Linked DNA regions of Aureispira sp. CCB-E. The protein of the gene in region 1 interacts with the protein of each later gene in a pairwise test. Links are inferred from orthologs where the notes say so. Each region holds a gene or a part of one and is shown on either strand. Other genes may lie near its edges.

Region 1 (8,054 bases):
GATGACACGACCGAATACAGTATAGCTACCATCCAAGTGTGGTGTGCCGCCAATTTCAGCATAAGCTTTCTTTTGTGCCTCCGTATATTTTTTGCCACTATGGGCAGCCATTTGAGTTAGAATTTCAGGTTTCACTTTTTGTCCTTGTACCAAATAAAATTGAGATCCAGAAGAAGCCTTGGTAGGATTTACCCCATCGCCCATTCGAGCAGCAGCCAAAGCTCCTTTGATGTGAACTAAAGAATCAACAAACTCAGCAGGAATGGTATAGCCGGGACCTCCATTTCCAAGCATTACGCCCGCAGCAGCACCCTTTGATTCGGGGTCTCCTCCTTGAATCATAAAATTATTAATCACCCGATGAAACAACAAACTGTCATAAAAACCTTCTTTGACCAACTTGACAAAGTTATCTCTATGTTTTGGCGTACTAGAGTAAAGTTGTATTTCTACCACTCCATACTCTGTTGTCATTTCAACAATCGGTTCATAATTGGGAGATTTAGGATTGTAAATACTCTTTGAACAAGCACTCCACAGACAAGCGAATGCAAGCAATAAAAATAAATGTTGCTTTTTCATCTTCTACGTTATAGATATTAGTAGTTCGTTAAAAAATAAAACGTCCACTAATTATATGGTTTTAGTAGACGGTTAAAAATAAAATACAATGATAGTGTTTTTATCCTAATAACGAAAAAAAGCATTCCACAGCTTGCTAAAAAACTAAAATACGCTGCTGCTACGTAGTTTCAACGGAGTAATGAATAGAAGTCATTATTTATGAACTACTCTTGAGAGAGGATAATTGTTCATCAAGGCTTGGAACCTTATAACCCAATATTTCATTGGCCAATGAGCTATCTAGACTCACATCTGGTGGTCGTGCAGGGATCAAATCAAGCTCTTTTTGCATTGTTGGTACAATTAATTGCTTGTCTAACGCAAAATGTTCTGCCATTTTCAAAGCAAAATCATATCTAGAACAAGACTCCCCACCTCCTAGATGAAACAAGCGTTCTTTTTCGTGCTGTTGCTGATTGGTATCCCAAGCATATACCATTAGTTTTTCCAAGCCCATACTTGCCGTTGTCGCACCAACCATTGTTCTATATTCATCTACAAAGCCTCTAATTTCTTCTCCTGCTTGTAATTTTTCAAGGGTTTGTGTATAAAAATTACTGGCATAACTCGGTGTTGTTCCAAACATCAATGGCAAGCGAGCAACAAAAACATGCTCAAAGTCTTCTAACACACTTTCTTCTGCCATTTGTTTTTGCAAACCATATTGAGACAATGGGTAAGAAAAGTCATCTTCGGAATAAGGAGCTGAGTTGCCATTAAAGACCAAATCTGTAGAAGAAAAAATCATTGGAATATTTGCCCGTTGAGTTGCTTCAGCTATAGCTACGGTGGTATACACATTAATGTGATGGCTTAATGCAGGATGTTGCTCACAAAATGCAGGGTTGGCGATTGCTGCCAAATGAACAACTATATCTGGTTTTTCTCGATCAATCAATTTAGAAATCTCTGGAGTATCTAAAAGATTAATTTTTGTCCAATTAATTTTTAAACCTGTAGGTTGGTTTCGAAAATACGTTCCTACTAAGTCATACTTGGAAGCAAATTGTTGGCAAAAATTAAAGCCTAAAAACCCAGATGCCCCCGTTAAAAGAACCTTTTTGGTCATTAGTGTTTGGTGTTATTGGTGGTAGGAGCAACCATTTTTTGAGGGCTTTTATATGCTTTTTGAAAATCAGCCCAAGGTGTTTTGGTATAATGCTCTTCAGCTAAATAGTGCATAATCATATCAAACGTAGGGATATCCAAATAACCTGGAATACGCTGTAGTAGTTGAAAATCTTCGTTCAAAAATACAACTGTTGGATAGCTCATCTTTCCAGCGAGCAAGGCTGCTGCTAATTCGTGGTAGCCTCTACGCCCATTGGCAACATATTTAAATGTCTTGCCATCAAAGGTAATCGATTCTTTTTGCTCTGCATCAAATTTAACAGGATAAAAATGCTCGTTTAGGTAAGAAGAAACCATTGGTTTTTCAAATGTTTCCTTGTCCATTTTTTTGCACCAACCACACCAATCTGTATAAATATCGACGAATATTTTTTTAGGTGTCTTGCCTGCAGCTTTAGCTGCTTGCGCTGCGGCAACGGCTTCTTCCCATGTCATCCACCGCACATTCTTTCCATCAATATGGCCTGCCGTATTATGGGGAGCTGTCGTAAAGGCGTAGGCTGCCATAAAAAAAGAAAAGGTCAATACACCCAGTAAAATCTTTTTCATATCTCGCTAGTTTTGTAAAACTTTATTTGCTAATTCAAGAACTTTCATGAGAGAACCACCTGTCACGAAATAATCAAGTTTTAAGTTATTCTATATTCGATTAGTCGTTCGTTGATTTTTTTGAACGATTACTTAAGTTCATGCTAATAAAACTCTATTTCTTATCAGAAGTTACTTATTTTCCTACCTTTAAGATTTATTTATTAATCTTTTAAGAAAAGTTTTAGTGTAGTAAATTTACTTAAAATTTTTCCTAAAAATGAACTAAGATCAATAATTGCTGTATTCATAATAGAATTCAAAAACGATTCCAAAAATAATAAAAAAATGAAGAAAATAGTAATTGCGGTTGGTGGGTCTAGTGGTTCTATCTATACAAAAGTTCTGTTAGACAAACTAGTAACACTCCAAGACCAGTTAGAAAAAGTCGGTATTGTTATGAGTGATAATGCCAAATTAAATTGGAAATTAGAGCTTGAAAATACTAATTATGATGCATATCCGTTTGATTTTTATACCAAGAATGATTTCTTTGCTCCCTTTGCTTCTGGTTCTGCCAAATACGATACTATGATTGTCTGTCCTTGCTCAATGGGTTTATTGGCAAGAATCGCTACAGGAGTCTCTAACGACCTTACTACACGTGCTGCTGATGTTATTTTAAAAGAAAGAAGGCGCTTGATTCTTGTTCCTAGGGATACTCCTTTTAGTCTTATTCACATTAACAATATGAAGACTATCACAGAGGCAGGTGGGATTATTTGCCCTGCAATTCCTTCTTTTTATAGCAAACCTACTACATTAGAAGAAGTAGCTGCAACAGTGGTTGATCGAATCTTAGATTTGGCAGGTTTTGAAATTGAAAGCTACCGTTGGGCAGAATAAAGGCACTTATTTTTAAGGTAGGTTAAAGTCTCGTTAAAGATTATCAATATCCCTATTATTCATTCTTTTTTTAATTTTTGATACTGTGCAACCCTTAGATTTCTTTGAAGAAACTTCAAAACACACTACTTATAAAACACTTCAAGTTTTTTTAATTTTCATCAATGCTGTGTTTTACATTACAATCCCTACTATGATTATGCTAATAGAACATTCGGTTAGCTTTGATACTTTAGTTCTAGTTCCCGTCCTAATCGTTATCTTCACCATTTATACTTTTACTGCTTCTACATTCGTTCATGCCGCACTAAGCCTTTTATTTTATATATTATCTACTACCTTTCGCCTTTTGAAGTGCCCCCTTCTTTCTAATTTATTCAAGGCTTTTAGAGCAAGATTAAATGTTATTGTGCTTAGTCTATGCACTAATTTGCTCTTTTTAGTCTGGTATTTACAATACATCCATTTTATTGGCTAATTAGTACCTACCCCATCGAAACAACTTCCTCTACAATAGACATTCCTTCTGATTGATCGCCATTGGTCCAACGCCACTTTTCAAACAATCGAATTCTACCATTCGAGCGCATTTCAGGAGTCGATTCACAATAACCCGTCATCAATTCTCCTTTAACACTGACGTGTTGATAATGAAATTGTAATTTGCCATTTTCTAGAACCTTGCCCGTAATAGTTCCTATTTCGATTCCACCTCCTTCATAAGTCCCCCAAACAACATTTCCTCGTTGGCGATAATAAAAGGTTGTTGCATTCGTCACATGACCATTATCATCATTGACAATTGCCTTAAAAATTTTGTTATTATAATTAAATGTTGCCATACATTATTATAAATCATCCACTATTTTCACCTTGCTTGCCCTTCAACCAATATCCTCAAATTGCAACTTAACACTTGTCTAAATACAAAAATCAGTTACCCTAAAGCTACCGTCAAAGAACAACAAACAAAATACACACGACTAATTATTAAGCATGAACTTATGCTCAAATAAATTAAGCATTTAGAACAAATTATGTAAAAACACCTCTATTTTTTAGGTCTATTTACTCAAATAAGATTTATTGGAGGTCTATCAGTATGTATTTAGCGGACTGTTGTTATTAAAAATAAACTACTAATCAATAAATTGAATTGTTGGAAGCCATACCTTAATAGCATTAGGTATGCTATAGGCACCCAAGATAGTATTTTTTTAACATTTTCTTAATATTTAACTAAAGTTAGATTGCATTCTATAAAAAGAAAGAATCCATCCTAAATTTAAAATTCAAGATGGATCTTTATTAATATATTGCATTTGCCCTTGAGCAAGGACATTGTTGTCTAAAACTAGTCTACATTATCGTGCAAAAAAGAGTTATTATCCTTTACTTCAGGTTCATCATCGTCAGAAATTGTCCATTGAGACACATTCGAATCAGAAGAATGCTCAACATTATCTAGTGCAATACCTTTGCGGAGGTAAGCAGGTTGATTTTCAAGTTCATTCAACACTTCAGGATTATTTAGTTTTACGCTCAAATTTTTGAGACGTTGTCTACGTTCTTCCAAAGTTTCTGATTTTTCGACAACTTTAGGTTCTTCTTTTTGGGTGTCAGGCTTTACAAATGGCTCTTTTTCGATAGAGTATTTAGGCTTGTCACTACTTTGTTTTTTTTTACTAAAGTTAAATTCAATAGATCCATGATCCGAATCCAAATCTTTGTTAAAAAAAGATCCCGATGTTGATTTTTTGGTAGTTGGTTCGTCATCGTCCAAAGCCACGCGAACTTTCTTTTCGACAGGACGCTCTTCTCTTGCCGTCATTTTCTTGGCATCTTGACCTGTTTCAAAGCCTGTAGCAATTACAGTAACTGAAATTTGTTCTCCCAAACTTTCGTCAAAACAGTTTCCCCAAATAAGGTCTGTTCCATACCCAGCCTCTTCTTGTACATATTCTGTAATTTCGAAAACCTCATCCATGGTTACTTCCTTGGTACCAGAAGTAATATTTAACAAAATGTGTTGTGCTCCTTTGATGTCATTGTCTTCCAATAAAGGAGATTGCAAAGCAGCTTCTACAGCACGAATAGCACGATCGTCGCCCTCTGTGGTTGCCGTACCCATTACCGCTACTCCAGAGTCACGCATAACAGTATTGACATCTTCAAAGTCAACGTTTACATAACCAGGTACTGTAATAATTTCGGCAATACCTTTGGCTGCTGTCATCAAGATATCATCTGCTTTAGAGAAAGCTTCGCTAAGGTTTAAATTGCCATAAATTTTACGCAATTTATCATTAGAAATAACGATTAACGTATCAACATTTTTCTTCAATTCTGCCAAACCTTCCATGGCTTGTTTCATACGTCGACGCCCTTCAAAAGTAAAGGGTACAGTTACAATTCCTACGGTTAGGATATCCAATTCTTGAGCAGCTTTTGCGATGACGGGAGCCGCACCTGTTCCTGTTCCTCCCCCCATTCCTGCGGTTACAAACAACATTTTGGTACCATCACTAAAGTATTGCTTTACTTCATCCAAAGATTCGATACAAGACTCTCTACCAATACCCGGTTTAGAGCCTGCTCCACGACCTTCTGTAAGGGTAGGTCCCAACTGAATTTTGTTAACCACTGCACTAAGATTCATTGCTTGGTTATCGGTATTACAAATTGCAAAATCAACTCCTACGATTTTCTTCTCGTACATATAGTTGACTGCATTGCTACCACCACCACCAACACCAATTACTTTGATTATTGGGTTTGAATCATCTGGTATATCGAATTTCATACTATTTCCTTTATGTTACAAGTTCGAGGGCTTCCGCCAAATACGGATCATGGGGACAAACCCTCTCCGCTTTTAATTTCTTTTAACAATTTATTGAATAACTAGTTTTGCCAAGCAATAAAATGTCATTCAACAACCATTAAATAAGGCTATTTTTGATTATTACAAACTAGCCAACTACAAATATAAAAATTCTTTGACAGAATTTTCAATTAAAGAATCAAGAATTCTTATAGACATTACCATGAATTAACCTCTAAGCTCAGAAAATAGCTTTTTAGAACCTTTTTCTAACGGCGTTTCGTGATAATGTCTTTTAAACAATCGATTTAAAGGTCCCCGTCTGGTTCTGCTTCAAACCATTCTTTGGTACGTTTGAAGATTTTTTCATACCACTTGTTCCCTTCCTCTATTTCAACAGTTTGTTTGCTGTGTGTAGCAGGAACCGCATTAGAACTGTAGTTTGAATCGGCTTCGTATTGACGACCTCTTTGTAATTCTTCAAATCCATTTAGAATCAAGCCGATGCTTGTTGCATAAATTGGGCTTGTAATTTCTTTGTCATATCCATGTGCCAAATGCTCTGTAGGGATTCCCATACGAGCAGACATTCCTGTGTGCAACTCTACCAAATCCGTGATATTGCGCAACAAGGCACCACCCCCTGTCAAAACAATTCCACCAATCAACTTACGCTCGTACCCTGAACGACGAATTTCCCAATAAATCAAATCCAAAATTTCTTCCACACGTGCTTGAATAATGCGTGCCAAGTTAATTTCAGAGATTTCTTTGTGCGAACGTCCTCTTAGACCAGGAATCGTAATAATTCTATTTTCAGTCAAGGCATTGGCCATAGCAGCACCAAATTTCACTTTCAACTTCTCGGCTTGTTGCCCCATAACGTTACACCCCTCTTTAATATCTTTGGTAATGATATTTCCTCCCAAAGGCACTACAGCAGTATGGCGGATGATTCCCTCATGGAAAATCGCTAAGTCGGTTGTTCCTCCTCCTATATCAACCAAAGCAACCCCCGCTTCCATTTCTTCTGCGCTTAACACAGAAGCAGAAGAAGCAATTGGTTCCAATGCCAAAGATGCCATTTCTAGACCTGCTTTCTGAACACATTTAGCAATGTTCTTTGTAGCTGTAGTTTGCCCAGTAATAATATGGAAATTTGCTTCCAAACGAATTCCTGACATACCAATAGGGTCCACAATACCTTGCTCGTTGTCTACGATATATTCTTGAGGGATTACGTGAATGATTTTATCACCTGGAGGCAAGACCAACTTGTACATATCCGAGATCAAATCATCTATATCATCTTGCGAAATTTCATCGTGCAAACTGTGTCTTGTCAAGATACCTCTATGCTGAAGACTCTTGATGTGTTGTCCAGCTATACCGACATTTACCACACCTATTTCGACACCTGAGCGACGCTCTGCTTCTGCTATAGCATCTGAAATCGCCTTTACTGTTTTTTCAATATTAGATACAACACCTCTTAGAACACCCACTGATTCTACTTTACCAGTTCCCAATATTTCTAATTTTCCGTGCTTATCCTTGCGCCCTACCATAGCGCAAATCTTTGTAGTTCCGATGTCTAAAGCGACAACAATTTGGTTTTCCATAATAATCCGCAATTTATTTAATTCTTTATGTTATAGTTTATAGCTTACTAACTTAGTCCATAAATGAAGAACGACTATATTCATACTAATTGGGTAATTTATTGATACAGTATGTTTTTAGTTCCCATTACTAGTAAGAATATCTTGTGTAGTTGATAAAACATGAAAATGTATTTCACATTTAGCTAACAATCAACTACACAGCACTTACAAAGTAATTTAATACGACTATTGAACTATAGTAAGCTATTGATAGTAGTTTGCTTATTCTTTATCCTTTTGATTCAAGGTCAAAACCTTTCGCTAAAACTAAAAAATTAGCAAACTAAATTGATGTTATTAACTAGTTGATTCCTAAAGGCAATTAATTCGTGCAATTCCCTTAGGTTCTTTTATCTCTTGTTGTTTAACTAACGTTT
Region 2 (7,889 bases), 5.2 Mb from region 1 along the record:
TATCAATGACTTTGAAATAGACAATGGCTGCATTAGACAATAAAATAGTGATGACAGTTAAAAATGCTAAATCTATGTTTTGGGTAGAAAGGCTAGTATTGATGACAATAGATGGGTAATACTGCTGAATGAGTATCAATGCAAGAATATTACCAACAATAAGTGCTAAGAAATAAAGAAAATTTTTCAGCGATACCATACTCGTTACCATAATAGAAAATATGATAAACATAAAAGGAGAAGATCCTGATAAGCCGTTGGTGAAAAACCAAGAAATATTGATGGTAACTAAAGAAAGTATGATAAAGGAATGGATACCCAATTGAACATTCTTGTTTCGATTAAAATAATAGACACAAGACAATAAAAAGGCATATAGAAGAGCTAAGTTGGCAATCGTGAAATTTTGGAGATATAGTGCATTGACCAAAAAACCAATGGCAGATACCCCTATACTAAGGCAGTAGGTATTCTTAAAGATTACCTCTTGGTATTCATCCCCTGTATGATTGTTTTGTTCCATTGATCCCTTCTTCAAACCATCTTTTTTAATGGTTAAGTAACGCTATGAATTTTGATTAAGAATTAAGCGGTAACTTTATCATGTAAAAAATAGGGTGTAGTTATAAAAACTAGTAAAAATGGGACATAAACATGGGAAATATATTTCAAGATAGAAAAAGAGAATGAAAAAGCCAAATCAAAGGAAGGTTGATTTGGCTTTTAATAGAAGAAGGGCAGAAAAAAACTATCTAGAGCGTTTAAATTGCTTTCTAACCATGATATAGGCAGCAACAATTAGAATAAAAATAGCAGCAGTGACGCCACCAATTTTTACATATTCTAAGAAACGTTCCCAGTCTTTTCGTTCTTTAACCTTTATATAATCGGGGTTGACAGAAGCAGGGCTACCGGCACGTTGTAGCTTTTCCCAACTTTGAATATGATTATTATCCAAGTGATAATCTCTTAGTACAATTGTTTGAATTAACCCGACAGAATCTTTTGGGAAATTATACCCAATACTATCGACAGGATTGTATTCATCGTCATAAAGCATGACAATATCTTTGTTTGAACTCAAGCCAAAAGGCAAACCACCAATAAAGTTTTTGCAAGAAGGAAACGCATTTTGAAAACGTTTTTCATCTTTGCAAACAACAATGTAATCTTTTGCTTTGATTGTTGCAGAAGGAAAAACAAAAACGTCATTGTTCGTGCTTACAATGTTCCAACCTGTAATATCCAAATCATTGTCTGAGTCATTGTAAAATTCAATCCAATCACCTGAAGCCGTATCAGCACAACTTATTTCATTGATAATCATTTGTTGTACAGCAGGATGTTCTCCTTTGATAAAAATGGCTTTTAGCGTATGTAATGTATCGGAAAATCGAATGTTCAATTCTTTTCCATCCATGCGTTCATTATCCATTTCCCAATGAGAAAATTGGCAACCAAAATAAGGCTTTGCCTTTACTGTAACAGGAAGTTTCTGGAAATAAATGCCTCTGAATTGATGTTGTACATCAACAACTTCATTTAATTCAACGGTACCACAACTGTCTATTTGAACCTTAAAAACGACATCTCTACCATATTGTGGAAAACGTTCTCGCAAAAACGCCCGCATATATTCTGGGCGTTTTTTGACAAATTCTTTCATGCGGTCTACTTCCTTGTACCAACGTTTGGATGTTAGGTCCCAACGCTTCCAATGTCTAGGTAATTCGGGAAGAATCACAGCAGCCATTTCATCAATTCTAGGAATAATACTGGTAGAATCAAAAGTGGTGTTTAAACGATCCAAAAACCTAGAGACAAACTGTGCTTGGAAATTCTTGTTTTGTAGAAGCGAACGCAAATTTAAAGTACTCCAAGGTGGATTGGGCCACCCTGGACCATCTGGGCGCGTATGAAATGCTAAGCTATTGTTTCGGAAGCCATAGCGACCGTAGTGTCCTAGTCCAAAATCTGTGTCAAACAAAATCCAACGCCAACGCCCTCCTTCTTTCATCGGTCGCCAAAACTTGATGTTTCCACCAGCATCTTGGTTATCGATATAAATTTGAAGGATTTCATATTCCATGAAATTTTCTACATCCATTTGGGTATTGATATAATCAAAATTTTCTTGGCTTGCCAAGCTATTATTACGCATAAACAAGCGCATGGCATCATACGTTTTTCTACTACCTGCTTGCACACTTTTGCGATGTTCGACCAAGTTGACACTATCTTTGTGATACCCAAAATTCTCTACTAGATAATGCCGAGTCAATTTTTCTCGAAAGTTATAAATGCCCCAATATTCCCCATTAATAAAAACAATGGCGGGGCGATAAGCTTGTACCTCTAAGCCAATATCTTTTCCAAAACTAGTAATTAAAGCATCTCTAAAGTGAGTCTCCCCAAAATCACTACCAGAATTGCGCAACACCAATCGTTTGTATTTTTTTTGTTTTTTTTCTGGAAAGATACGATGGCGAATATATTTATTGCCATATCTAGATTTGCTAGCATATAGCGAAAAGGACTTTTGAGGAAAAATGCGACTCATACCTCCAAATATTTTGAAGCCAAGATCTCCTTCAAAAACGCGCTCCTTATCGGTTTCAAAAATTTCGATATAACAAGGATATTCTTTTCTAGAGTAATAATTGGCTCCCTTATGCGGGAAACGAGGAGAAGCTTTGGGACCACGTTTGAAGAGCCCTTTGACAGGATCAAAGAGGACGTAGGGTTGGATTGAAAGTGATAAAACAGGCAATGAGATGGAATCTTCCCCGATAAAATAGCTGTTTGTGATTACAACACTTTTTTTGTCATTATTAACTGCCAATGCTTTGATAACAGCAGTAGAATCTACCAGTATAGGTCCTTGATAACGTTTGGACTGTAGACTTGGGCGATTACCATTTGTTGTATAATAAATAGTAGCAGAAGGATTGCTTGCTTTTAACTCAACAGCCATTCCTGTTTTATAAAAACCTGCTTTGGGGGTTGCTTGTAATAACAAAGTATCTTGCCCTTGTAATAGGGAGCTGCTTAAGAAGCCAATTAACAATAAGTAGAATGTTTTCATTTTTCTGTTCAACTAGTTCATTTTTTTTAGAGTCTTTAGACTCTATCATCTTTCTGGTATAAAATGTTTAGTGCTTTTTCAAACATTTTGCTGATTCTTGCCGTAGAAGGAGTTTTCCTAAAACATGTAAAAATACTAAGATTTATTAAAACTATGGATAGGTTCTAATCGATTGTCAAGATTAAATTGAGTATTAGGCTTGTTTCTTGATTAATTGACTATAAGAGCCTGCGATTGAAATTAAAAAACTATGGCATATCCCAACTCAACCGAATTTACCTCTATTAAATCATGGGCCTTAGAAGATCGACCTAGAGAAAAAATGTTGCAACGTGGTCGAAAGCATTTGTCAAATGCAGAACTGATAGCTATTTTATTAGGTTCAGGTTCGGCGTCAGAGTCGGCTGTTGGCTTGGCGCAGCGCATTTTAAACTCTACGAATAACAATCTCAATGAATTGGGCAAGCGAAGCATTGAAGAGTTACAAGGTTTTAAAGGGATTGGTCCTGCTAAGGCAATTACAATTTCTGCTGCCTTAGAATTGGGAATCCGTCGCCAAGCTACTCCTTTGGTTCAAAAACCTAAGATTACTCAAAGTGCAGATGCATACAAGGTTTTAGTGGCAGACTTAATGGATTTGCCGCACGAGGAGTTTGTTGTTTTATTACTTAATCAAGCGAATCGAGTCATCGACCGGATTTACATTAGCGTAGGAGGGGTAGCTGGAACTGTTGTTGATGTCAAAAAAATATACCGTGCTGTGGTTGCCAATCCATTGGTCGCCAGTATTATCTTAGGGCATAACCACCCTTCTGATAACTTGAATCCTAGCAAGGCTGATATTTCGATTACAAAGAAAATTAAGGAAGCAGGACAATATTTAGATATTACAGTTTTGGATCATCTCATTATTGCAGGCAATTCTTATACAAGTCTAGCAGATGAAGGTTTAATATAAAGTTTGTGGCTCATGTGATTGGAGTAAAAGGGAATTGTAGGCATTTTTTGAATCATAGGAAACTATTTATAACCTACATCTATTAATAATAATATCGTACCTTTGCAACTGAAGTGAATTGCAAGAGGAATTAATACAATAAAATGGAAAAGAAAGATATAAGAGAATTAAGCCTAGAAGACTTAGTTCGTTTTTTTGTCGGAATAGGAGAGTCTAAGTTTAGAGCCAAGCAAGTATACGAATGGCTATGGAAAAAAAGTGCCTATTCATTTGACGATATGACAAATCTCTCTAAGAAGTTGAGAGAGAGTTTGAAAGAAGCTTTTGTCATTTTGCCTATTACAGAAGATCTATCTCAAGTAAGTGCTGATGGTACCATCAAGTGTCGATTCAAGCTACACGATGGTCATTTGGTAGAGTCTGTATTAATTCCAGTTCCTGCACAAGATCGATACACGGTTTGTATCTCATCGCAAGTAGGATGTAGTTTAGCTTGCAAGTTTTGTGCAACAGGTCAAATGGATCGGTTGAGAAATTTGACAGCAGCAGAGATTTATGATCAAGTGGTAAAGGTCAATGTAAAATGCCAAGCACATTATAACCACCCGATTACAAATGTGGTATACATGGGAATGGGAGAGCCTTTGTTGGCTTATAAACCAGTGATGAGAAGTGTAGCAATGTTGACTTCAGAAGCTGGGTTGAACATGGCACCTCGCAGAATCACGATAAGTACAGCAGGCATTGCTAAAATGATTAAAAAATTAGCCGATGATGGAACAAGAGTTAATTTAGCGTTGTCTCTACACGCAGCCGATGATGAAAAAAGGAATTCAATTATGGCGATCAATGAGAGTAATAATTTGAAGACATTGACAGAGGCATTGCGTTATTTTTATAATAAAACAAAAGATAGTAAAATAACTTTTGAGTATATTGCTTTTGATGGATTTAATGATACCCTTGACGATGCTAAAAAAATGTTGAAGTTGTGTCGACAAGTACCTACCGTAAAAGTTAACGTCATAGAATACAATCCCGTAAGTGGTGTTGACTTTACGAAGGCAGGAGAAGATAAAATGGAGCAATTTGCTCAATTCTTGAGAAAAAATGGAGTTGCCATTACTTTGCGTCGATCTCGTGGAAAAGATATTGATGCTGCTTGTGGTCAATTAGCCAACAAAGAATAAAAATCAATGATACACTTATTACAATTAGAGTGGAAAAAATTAGCTCCCAATCGTGCTTTTAAGATAGCAGCAGGAATGTACTTTGTTTTGTTGCCGTTGTTATACTTAACCATAAAATCAATGATAAAACCATCGGCAGGTGGTGGCTCTGAAATGGCTATTATACAGTCGTTTTATATTTTTCCGAATATTTGGGATACCGTATCTTATTGGGCAAGTTGGTTGACGTTTTTTCTGTTGATTTACATTTCTATCTGGATGATCACCTCAGAGCATAGTTTCAAGACCATGCGCCAAAATCTAATTACAGGTATGGAGCGTCGATCTTTTCTATTGGGAAAGATTATTATGATGACACTTCTAGCGTTTGTAGCGACAATCTATATGGCTATTGTTGCATTTATTTTTGGTTGGTTAGCAGGCGGCTATGGTAGTCCTTGGGGGCATGAAATAGATGCCATTTGGCGTTTCTTTGTGCAAAATATGTTTTATATGAGCTTTGCTCTAATGTTAGCTGTTATCTTTAAGCGCAGTGGTTTGGCAATGATCATATTTTTTGCTTATGTCCTTATTATAGAGCGTATTATTCGTTATTTAGTGTTTCTAAATCTATTAGATAACCTTTATTGGGGAAGCTACTTTCCAGGAAGTGCGGCTTGGGATGTGGTACCATTTTATATGGCTAAAAAACTGCCTTCTTTTGATCAAGATATTGCAAATATTATATTGCCTTACGATCTAGCGACAGGAATCACAATTGCTTATACAGGTTTGTTTTTGTTGATTGCTTATCGAGTATTTATGTCTAGGGATTTGTAATCGTTGTACCACTACAAATGGTATGAGTTTGTTGATTTTTTAGCTTGATTATTAAAACCAAACTAAAAAATCAACGAAAGATTGACTATATATCGTTATTATTAATTCTTAAAATCAATATAACGCTCGGCGTTGATAGGTTGACCATTAAACCACATCTCAAAGTGAAGGTGCGGTCCTTCCGTCATTTCGCCTGTATTTCCAATAATAGCAATCCCTTCCCCTGCATCAATAATATCGCCTGCTTTTTTTAGTAAAGAAGAATTGTGTTTGTAAAATGAAACCACATTGTTATCGTGTTGAATGGCTAACATATGACCTGTTTCTGCCGACCAAGTTGCAACAATGACGGTTCCTTTTTGAGTTGCTTTGATAACAGCGCCTTTGGGGGCAATGATGTCCGTTCCATAATGACCACGACTAGGAGCAAAAGTATCTGAAACCATCCCTTTGATTGGAGCCATAAAAATCATATTGCTGATATCAGCGTCTGCTTGCAAGGTATTTTCAATCAAATTGCCAAGTTCCGCCTCGTTATCTACACTTTCCATTAGTGCTTTTAGCTCATCTGATTTTTGAGGTACTTCTACATTTTGCCCCGTTTTTTTATTGGCAGGGTCTTCAACACTATCCTCGTATTCAAATTTTTCATAGACTAAATCTTTCACTTTCAAAATGAAAGCATCCCTATCATCAATCGCTTGTTCTAGAGAATCAATTTGAACATAGATTTGACTAATTTGAGAACGAATATTTTGATTGCTTCTTTCTGGCACAATTCGACCTAATGGTGTCAAAACTAAAAGTAAAATAGTGACTAGACTTACAGTCATAATAATTGCTCCAACAGTTGCAGCAACATTAAATGGAAGCAAGCGAAAAGAACGCTCTTCTTGAAAGGTTTCATCGTTCATTAAAACCAGACGGTACTTACCATCAATCCACTTAAACATGAGAATTTTTTATTTTGAACAACTTCTTAACTAAAAGCTTGTTGTTTTACGTTATTATAAATCAATCGTCTGCTTAAAACTCTTTTATAAAGAGGCATATTAGTTAATCAACAGACCACTAAACTTTATGAATAGAGAGGAAACTATAAAATGCATCGATATCTGCAATTCTACATCTACCCCTTTAAATTTTATATACGGATGGCAAAAGTACAAAAAGAATAGGGGGAATTATCACATAAACTCTTACTCTTTCGTTAAAAAATAAGAACAAAGCAGCAAAAGTTAAATAAAGAGCGTATTTTTGTAGATAGTATGTGCTTGTTTTATGTCTACAACAAATATATATCCTTTGATCATTTGGGATCGTAATATTTTGTCGATATCAAAGGTAATAAGACGATAGCTATTTCTAAATTAGGCTATTCTGTTGATGTATATAACAAAATACAAAACAGTTGTATGAATAGAAGAGATAAAAGTTGATGAAACTTTTTATTTTTGATTAACAATGATGCAGATAAAGAAAAAATCAGCAGAGCAAACCATACAACTTTATTGATGATCATCGTTATTAATCAAAAGACAAATTACAAGCGACAAACGCATTGACCCATCATTACAAAAGCAAAACGATTCATTGCATGAAAAGTCTATTTCTATTCTTTGGTAGTATCAGCCTCACCATCATTCTATTGGCAGGATGTGCTAAGCAGAATTTAGCTACCAAACCTTATCATAATTTAACTGGTCGGTATAATGCCTATTATAATGCCAACTTACGTGTTGAAGAGAGTTTTAGTACGCTAAATAGCCAACATAAGGATAATTACAATAAATTATTAGAGATGTATCCTTATGCTGCTGTCACAGATGTTAATGCA

What was found. The genes of interacting proteins can lie anywhere in the genome.
Region 2: the proteins of ftsZ (region 1) and rlmN interact in binary tests that used the Escherichia coli proteins (3 or more experiments, as listed by UniProt). The link is inferred for Aureispira sp. CCB-E from one-to-one orthologs.

What each region holds. Positions count from the first base shown.
Region 1 is NZ_CP133671.1:6,032,127-6,040,180, forward strand. Bases 3,769-6,738 are described here. They hold ftsZ (cell division protein FtsZ), read right to left. Parts: upstream 5,993-6,738; coding sequence 4,544-5,992; downstream 3,769-4,543. Other genes in these bases: QP953_RS23495 (N-acetylglutamate synthase), read right to left, coding at 3,769-4,031; ftsA (cell division protein FtsA), read right to left, coding at 6,322-6,738. Outside these bases: QP953_RS23475 (peptidylprolyl isomerase), read right to left, coding at 1-582; QP953_RS23480 (SDR family oxidoreductase), read right to left, coding at 782-1,693; QP953_RS23485 (DUF255 domain-containing protein), read right to left, coding at 1,693-2,304; QP953_RS23490 (UbiX family flavin prenyltransferase), read left to right, coding at 2,632-3,189; more of QP953_RS23495, read right to left, coding at 3,675-3,768; more of ftsA, read right to left, coding at 6,739-7,635; QP953_RS23510 (cell division protein FtsQ/DivIB), read right to left, coding at 8,046-8,054. UniProt on the Escherichia coli protein: Essential cell division protein that forms a contractile ring structure (Z ring) at the future cell division site. The regulation of the ring assembly controls the timing and the location of cell division.
Region 2 is NZ_CP133671.1:848,713-856,601, forward strand. The notes cover bases 3,405-6,209. They hold rlmN (23S rRNA (adenine(2503)-C(2))-methyltransferase RlmN), read left to right. Parts: upstream 3,405-4,186; coding sequence 4,187-5,233; downstream 5,234-6,209. Other genes in these bases: radC (RadC family protein), read left to right, coding at 3,405-4,043; QP953_RS03365 (ABC transporter permease), read left to right, coding at 5,240-6,052; QP953_RS03370 (M23 family metallopeptidase), read right to left, coding at 6,154-6,209. In the rest of the region: QP953_RS03345 (response regulator), read right to left, coding at 1-538; QP953_RS03350 (CotH kinase family protein), read right to left, coding at 749-3,085; more of radC, read left to right, coding at 3,336-3,404; more of QP953_RS03370, read right to left, coding at 6,210-7,005; QP953_RS03375 (tetratricopeptide repeat protein), read left to right, coding at 7,650-7,889.